2 linked regions of the Acidisarcina polymorpha genome follow. The protein of the gene in region 1 interacts with the protein of each later gene in a pairwise test. Links are inferred from orthologs where the notes say so. Each region holds a gene or a part of one and is shown in the gene's direction. Other genes may lie near its edges. The genes, in order: leuS and ligA.

The links.
Region 2: the proteins of leuS (region 1) and ligA interact in binary tests that used the Escherichia coli proteins (3 or more experiments, as listed by UniProt). The link is inferred for Acidisarcina polymorpha from one-to-one orthologs.

Annotation. Positions count from the first base shown.
Region 1 is NZ_CP030840.1:1,347,406-1,351,004, forward strand. Bases 139-3,423 are described here. They hold leuS (leucine--tRNA ligase), read left to right. Parts: upstream 139-520; coding sequence 521-3,223; downstream 3,224-3,423. Other genes in these bases: ACPOL_RS05920 (metallophosphoesterase family protein), read right to left, coding at 139-359; ACPOL_RS05930 (hypothetical protein), read left to right, coding at 3,227-3,423. Outside these bases: more of ACPOL_RS05920, read right to left, coding at 1-138; more of ACPOL_RS05930, read left to right, coding at 3,424-3,599.
Region 2 is NZ_CP030840.1:2,509,335-2,512,679, forward strand. What follows is about bases 136-3,166. They hold ligA (NAD-dependent DNA ligase LigA), read left to right. Parts: upstream 136-516; coding sequence 517-2,817; downstream 2,818-3,166. Other genes in these bases: ACPOL_RS10860 (DcaP family trimeric outer membrane transporter), read left to right, coding at 136-362; ACPOL_RS10870 (VWA domain-containing protein), read right to left, coding at 2,923-3,166. In the rest of the region: more of ACPOL_RS10860, read left to right, coding at 1-135; more of ACPOL_RS10870, read right to left, coding at 3,167-3,345. UniProt on the Escherichia coli protein: DNA ligase that catalyzes the formation of phosphodiester linkages between 5'-phosphoryl and 3'-hydroxyl groups in double-stranded DNA using NAD as a coenzyme and as the energy source for the reaction.

The DNA of each region.
Region 1 (3,599 bases):
AGGTTCTCGAGCCATACGGTCCCCGAAAGCAGCTCCCAGAATGGATCGAACTCCTGGAATTTTCCGGTGCCCAGGATCTCGCCCCGGGGACCCACCCCACCCCGGCCGGCTTCGCCTGATTGCTGAAGGAGTCGCTGATTGTGCCCATCCCAATCTCCAATCAGGAAACTCTTCAGCCGCAAAAGCGGACGGAATCTGGGTTGAGCGAGTTGGCCGGTCTTCAGGTAATCGCCGAGTTGTCCGTGGGCCTCGTCCAGCATGGGCTTGAGCCTTGCCTGTTCCTCGGTTGGCAACGCGTTCCAGGCGGCTTTCATTCGTGCGATGCACTCTTCTCGTTGCGCGGCAGTCAAAAGGGTCACGGTTGCATCCATCCTGAGAGTTTGGCACGGTTCCTTCCGGCCTATTCTTTTCCTCGCGCGTGAAAGGCCAATGAACCCGGTATCTTTCCTGCAGCCTCCACCCAAGGTTGCCTGAACGCCGGGAATCCCGCACGCCCGCCACGTTTACAATCAAGACAGCCATGTCTGTCCCCACCAACACCGACGAAACTGCTGTCGCCGTGTCGACAGCTGCCGCGCCGGAGCCCGAGCGCGAGCAGCGCTACACTCCTGCCGAGATCGAGCCGCGCTGGCAGCAGCGCTGGGCTGAACAGCCGGAACTCTACGTCGCCGAGCCGCATTCTACTGGCAAGCCGAAATATTATGTGCTGGAAATGCTGCCCTATCCCTCAGGGCAGCTACACATGGGTCACGTCCGCAACTATGCGATTGGCGATGCGTTGGCGCGGTACATGTGGATGCGCGGGCACAACGTCCTGCACCCGATGGGCTGGGACGCGTTCGGCCTGCCCGCCGAAAACGCCGCGCTCAAAAACAACACGCCTCCCCGCGAATGGACGCTATCGAATATCGCCGCGATGAAGCGCCAGATGGAGCGCCTCGGCCTCAGCTATGACTGGCAGACCGAAGTCACCACCTGTCTGCCCGACTACTACCGCTGGAACCAATGGTTCTTCCTGCGCATGTACGAGCGCGGCCTTGCGTACAGGAAAAAGAGCAAGGTAAATTGGTGCCCGCAATGCGCCACCGTGCTCGCGAATGAACAAGTAATCGACGGTTGCTGCTGGCGGCATGAAGACCAGATCGTGGAACAGCGCGACCTGGAACAATGGTTTCTTCGCACTACCAATTACGCGCAAGAGCTGCTCGACGGCCTCGACAAGCTGCCGGAATGGCCGGAAAAAGTTCGCACCATGCAGCGTAACTGGATAGGACGCAGCGAAGGGGCGACCGTCGAGTTTGCCGTCGATCCGTCCACTCTCGAGGAGAGCAATGCCGACCAGGCCTTGGAAGAGAAGGTCGAGCATCGTCCCGGACACACCTTGAAGCCGGCCGCTGAACCGGTCGCCGGTGCCGTGGGATCGGCTACGAATGCAGCGGCTACGGAGAAGATCGCGGTCTTCACCACTCGCATTGACACGATCTTCGGCGCGACCAGCCTGCAACTTGCACCGGAGCATCCGATCGTTGCCGAGTTCGCGGCCAAAGACAGCAAACTTGCAACCCACGTCGCCACGTTGATCGAGCAGCAGGCCAGGGCACGCGAATCGGATGACATCGGGGCCATCGATAAGCACGGCGCGTTCACCGGTCACTACGCAATCAATCCTTTCAGTGGTGAGCGTATCCCTATCTGGGTGGCGAACTACGTTCTCTCCGGGTACGGGACCGGCGCGATCATGTCGGTACCCGCTCACGATGAGCGCGATTATGAGTTTGCCAATAAATACGATCTCGAAGTACGCATCGTAGTTCTGCCGCGCCGGGTGGGCGAGCCCCCTGCCGCCGGCGACGCCGAAGCTCCCTTGCTGCCCTACACCGAAGAAGACAGTCTGCTCATCAACTCCGGCGAGTTCAACTCGCTCGGCTGCCAGGAAGCTCGGCGCAAAATGGCTGCATATGCCGAGGAGCATGGCTTCGGCAAGACCACGGTCACCTTCCGGTTACGAGACTGGGGCGTCAGCCGCCAACGTTACTGGGGTACGCCAATCCCCATGCTTTACTGCGAGAAGGACGGCATCGTCCCGGTGCCAGAGGACCAGTTACCCATCCTGCTGCCCGAGCAGGTCGAGATCACCCAACAGGGCGGTTCTCCGCTTGCGAACGTCCCCGATTTCGTCAACGCCACCTGCCCGAAATGCGGCGGCCCGGCAAGGCGAGAGACCGATACGATGGACACCTTTGTCGACTCGTCCTGGTATTTCTATCGCTATACGAGCGCGAAAGAGAACAAGGCTCCCTTCGACTCCGATGCCGTATCCTACTGGTTTCCCATCGACCAGTACATCGGCGGCGTCGAACATGCCATTCTGCACCTCATATATTCGCGTTTCTGGACGAAGGTCATGCGCGATATGGGACTCATCCAGAACGATGAGCCCGCCACCCGCCTTTTCACTCAAGGCATGGTCATCAAAGACAAGGCAAAGATGTCGAAGTCCAAGGGCAATGTCGTCTCCCCTGACGACATGATCGCCCGCTATGGCGCCGACGCTACACGGATGTACTCGCTCTTTGCCGCGCCGCCGGATCGCGACCTCGACTGGCAAGAAGATGGAGTCGCCGGCGTCAGCCGCTTCCTCGCTAAGGTTTACCGCTTTGTAACCCGCTACGCGGAGACGCCTGCCTCCAAAGGACAAGCGTCCGCTCCAAATTCGAAAACGTCACAGGCGTTGTTACGGAAGCTGCACCAGACAATCCGTCAGATCACTCTCGACTTCGATGAGCGCTGGCATTTCAACACTTGCATTGCCGCATTGATGAAGTTGATGAACGATCTCGTTGCTGCCGAGCCTGAAATTGAGGCGGGAGTAGTGCCCGGCGAGGTGCTGGCTCAGATTCTCAATCCGATGGTGTTGCTGTTGGCGCCGTTTGCTCCGTACCTGGCCGCGGAACTCTGGGGGCAGTTGGGCAACGAAGACCCTATCCTGCGTCACCCCTGGCCTGTCTATGAGGAAGCGCTCGCTCGCGAAGACGAGATCGAAATTCCGGTGCAGGTGAACGGCAAGTTGCGATCGGTGATTCGGGTTGCTGCGGAAATCTCCCAGGAGGCGCTTCGGGATGCGGCGCTGGCGGATGAAAAAGTCCAACACTTCCTGCAAGGCAAGCAGGTCATCAAGGTCATTATCGTCCCGGGTAAGCTCGTCAACCTGCTGGTGAAGTAGTCGATGCCGACGCAGCCGACTGCTTCGCCTGCCGCTTCTTTATCGGGTCGTCTCCGCGGCACGCAATCGCTGGTGCAGATCTTTGGCTATTGCTGGTCACACCCGGCGCTTCTGCTGATTGAGCTGGCCTGGCGGTGGAGTTACGGCGCGCTTGCTTTGCTATTGATGTATTACGAAGGCTCTCGCCTGTTGGCGTCAGTTCCGCTCGCGCCGACCGGGGTCTATGAATTCTCGCTGCAGGATACCGATCGCGCGACGGTGATCATTGCGAATGTATGGTCAGTTCTCACGCCGCCGCTATTTCATCTCTTGATTTGGCTGGCGCCGCTGTTGGGCTTTGGCTGGGCGCTCGCCTCTGGGATCGGCCGCAGCTATG
Region 2 (3,345 bases), 1.2 Mb from region 1 along the record:
TCGGCCACTACTTGTCGGACCTGGTTGGCGAGGGTTCTGACGTGACGATCGACGGCGACGGCGAGCTGGTGACACTGCCGGCGCTGGGCGGGTTCGGGGGCTACCAGCACAGTTGGAATGCGCGGTCTCGTTCAACGCTGACTTATGGCTATACGAAGATCGACAACACCTCGGCACAGGATGCGACGGCCTTTCACAGCAGCCACTATGCGGCGCTCAACTATATCTGGAATCTGGATAAGACGATCTCGTTCGGGGGAGAATTTCTCTATGGGCGGCATACCCAGTTCGACCGCACGGCGGCGGACGCGACTCGGCTGCAGTTGAGTATTCAGTACGATTTGTTTCCTTCGGAGCGGTGATGGGGTGCAGGCATACCAAAACACTGTGATCCGGTGATTTGAATTTGGCTCACGTTAGGGTGCCAGGCTAGCTTCGCGGGCTTCGGTTTGCGAAACCAGGTTACCCGCTGTTGTGGCTCCGGATTGAGTTCAATTCCTTTCTATAATCCTCTGCATGAGTTCGAAGAGTGTTGCGGGAGAAGTCGGGCAGCAGTTGGAGGATCTGCGGGAGCGGATTCGGCACCATGAATATTGCTATTACGTGCTGGATGCTCCGGAGATTTCGGATGCGGCATTTGACGCGTTGATGCGGGAGTTGAAGGCGCTCGAGGCGGAGCATCCGGAGCTGGTGACGGCCGACTCGCCGACCCAGCGGGTGGGCGGCAAGGCGGAGGGCAGCTTTGCCAAGGTGGCGCATTCGCGTCCAATGCTCTCGATCGACAATGTGAACAGCGAAGAGGAGCTGCGCGAATGGGTGCGGCGGGTGGAGGAGCTGGCGGCGAAAATGCCGAATGCTCCGGCGGTGAGCTTTGTTTGCGAGTACAAGCTGGATGGGTTGTCGATGGCGCTGCATTATGGGCCATCTGGCGAGTCGGTAGAGCTAACGAAGCTAAACAGCGGACAGCTAACAAGCGGTCAGCTTAAGAGCGAGGAGCTTAACAGCGAGGAGCTTAAAACCGGACAGCTTAACAGCAAGGAGCTTAAAACCGGACAGCTAACAAGCGGTCAGCTTAAGGGCGAGGAGCTTAATAGCGAGGAGCTTAAAGCCGGACAGCGGGGGGTTGATGGGGCGGCTCATCTTTTGCGGGCTTTGACTCGGGGCGATGGGACTACTGGTGAGGACGTTACCGGCAATGTGCGGACGATTCGCTCGGTGCCTCTTTCGATTCCGGCGGCGAAGTTGAAGGCGGCGGGGCTGCCTTCGGCGTTTGAAGTTCGTGGCGAGGTGGTGATGCCGGTGGCTGCGTTCCTGCGCTGGAATGAGGAGCGGGAGGCTGCGGGATTGGCGGCGGCGGCGAATCCTCGTAACGCGGCGGCGGGGACGATCCGGACCAAAGAGCCGAATGTGGTGGCGCAGCGGCGGCTGGATTTCTATGGATATTTTGCGTTGACGGCGGCGGGTGCGGATGGAGAGGCGCGGCCTGGCGGCGAGAATCTTTTTGCCGAGCAGCATGAGGCCTTGGACGCGCTGACGGCGGCGGGCTTTCGGGTGAATCCGCACCGGGAGGCGGTCCAGGATGTGGAGGGGCTGCTGCGGTTCATCGCCAAGGCGGAGTCGCAGCGGGCGACGCTCGGCTACGAGATAGACGGCGTGGTGATCAAGGTCGATTCGGCGGCGCTGCAGCAGCGGCTGGGGTATACAGGTCGTGCTCCGCGGTGGGCGGTGGCTTACAAGTTCACGGCCCGGTCGGGAATTACCCGGGTCGAGGACATCCGGATCCAGGTGGGGCGAACGGGGAAGCTGACCCCGGTGGCGGTGCTGACGCCGGTCTTAATTGGGGGCACGACGGTGAGCCGGGCGACGCTGCACAACGCCGACGAGATTGCGCGGTTGGGATTGAAGATCGGCGACGAGGTGCTGGTCGAGCGCGGCGGCGATGTGATCCCCAAGGTGGTGGAGGTGATGCCGGCGCGCGATGGGGACGCGGTGGAACGCCGGGAGTTTGCTTTTCCGGAGAACTGCCCAGTGTGCGGGAGCGCGGTGAAGCGGGCGGAGGGCGAGGCGGATTACCGCTGCGTAAACGTGGATTGTCCGGCGCGGCTGCTCGAGAGCCTGCTGCATTTTTCGGCGCGCAAGGTGATGAATATCGATGGTCTGGGCGAGGCGCTGGTGGCGCAATTGCTTGAGAAACCGGTGGTGGATGGCCATCCGGTTTCGAGTATCGCCGACTTGTATTCGCTCGACGAGGCGGGGTTGTTGTCGCTGGAGCGGATTGGCAAGAAGACGGCGGACTCGTTGCTGGCAGAGATTGCGGCTTCGAAGAAGGCATCGCTGGCGCGGGTGCTTTTTGGGCTGGGGATCCGGTTTGTGGGAGAGCGGACGGCGCAGCTGCTGGCCGAGGAGTTTGGTTCGATGGATGCTTTGATGGCGGCGTCGGCCGAGGAGCTGGAGCGGGTCAACGAGGTGGGGCCGCGGGTGGCGGCGGCGGTGCGCGAGTTTTTCGATGAAGCGCGCAATGTGGAGCTGATCGAGAAGCTGCGGGCGGCGGGGTTGACGTTCACGGCGGAAAAACGGAAGCGGTCGTCGGAGTTGGACGGGCTCACGTTTGTGCTGACCGGGACCTTGGCGGGGATGACGCGCGAGGATGCCAAGGCGAAGATCGAGGCAGCGGGCGGCAAGGTCTCCGGATCAGTGAGCAAGAAGACGGATTACGTGGTGGCGGGAGCGGAGGCGGGTTCGAAGCTGGAGAAGGCGCAGGGGCTGGGGGTCAAGATGCTGGATGAGGCGGGTTTGGTGGGGTTGCTGGGCGGGTGACGCTCAAGGCCAGGGTAGAGTTGCATTTCCCAGACCTGAGAGAGAGCCACAGATCCGAGAGTACCCAGGTTAGCTTCGCGAACCTGGGACACCCAGCTGAATATCTTAGCGCTTTGGCGCGAAGTAGCCTTTGCTGACCCGGACGGTGTAGCGGCGTTGGTTGCAGTAGAGGTAGATGGGGCGGAAGGAGCCGTCGGGTTTGAAGTCGGCGGGGCGATAGGCGAGGGCGTACTGGCTGCGGAGTTCGTCGCCGATGTCGTGGAAGCCGTTGCTGATGTCTTCGAGGCGCTTGGGAAAGAAGGTGATACCGCCGGTCGAGTCGGTGATCTTCTGGAGGACATCGTCGCCGCGTTCGCGGCTGGGGCTGGTGTTGGTACTGATGGCGTAGACGATGGTTTCGGCGCGCTGGCACATCTTGATGGCTTCGTCGAGATAGACGCGGCTCTGATTATCATTGCCGTCGGAGACGAGGACGAGGGCCTTGCGGGTGGGTTCCTGGCCGCGGGCGCTGTCGGCGAGCTTGTCGCG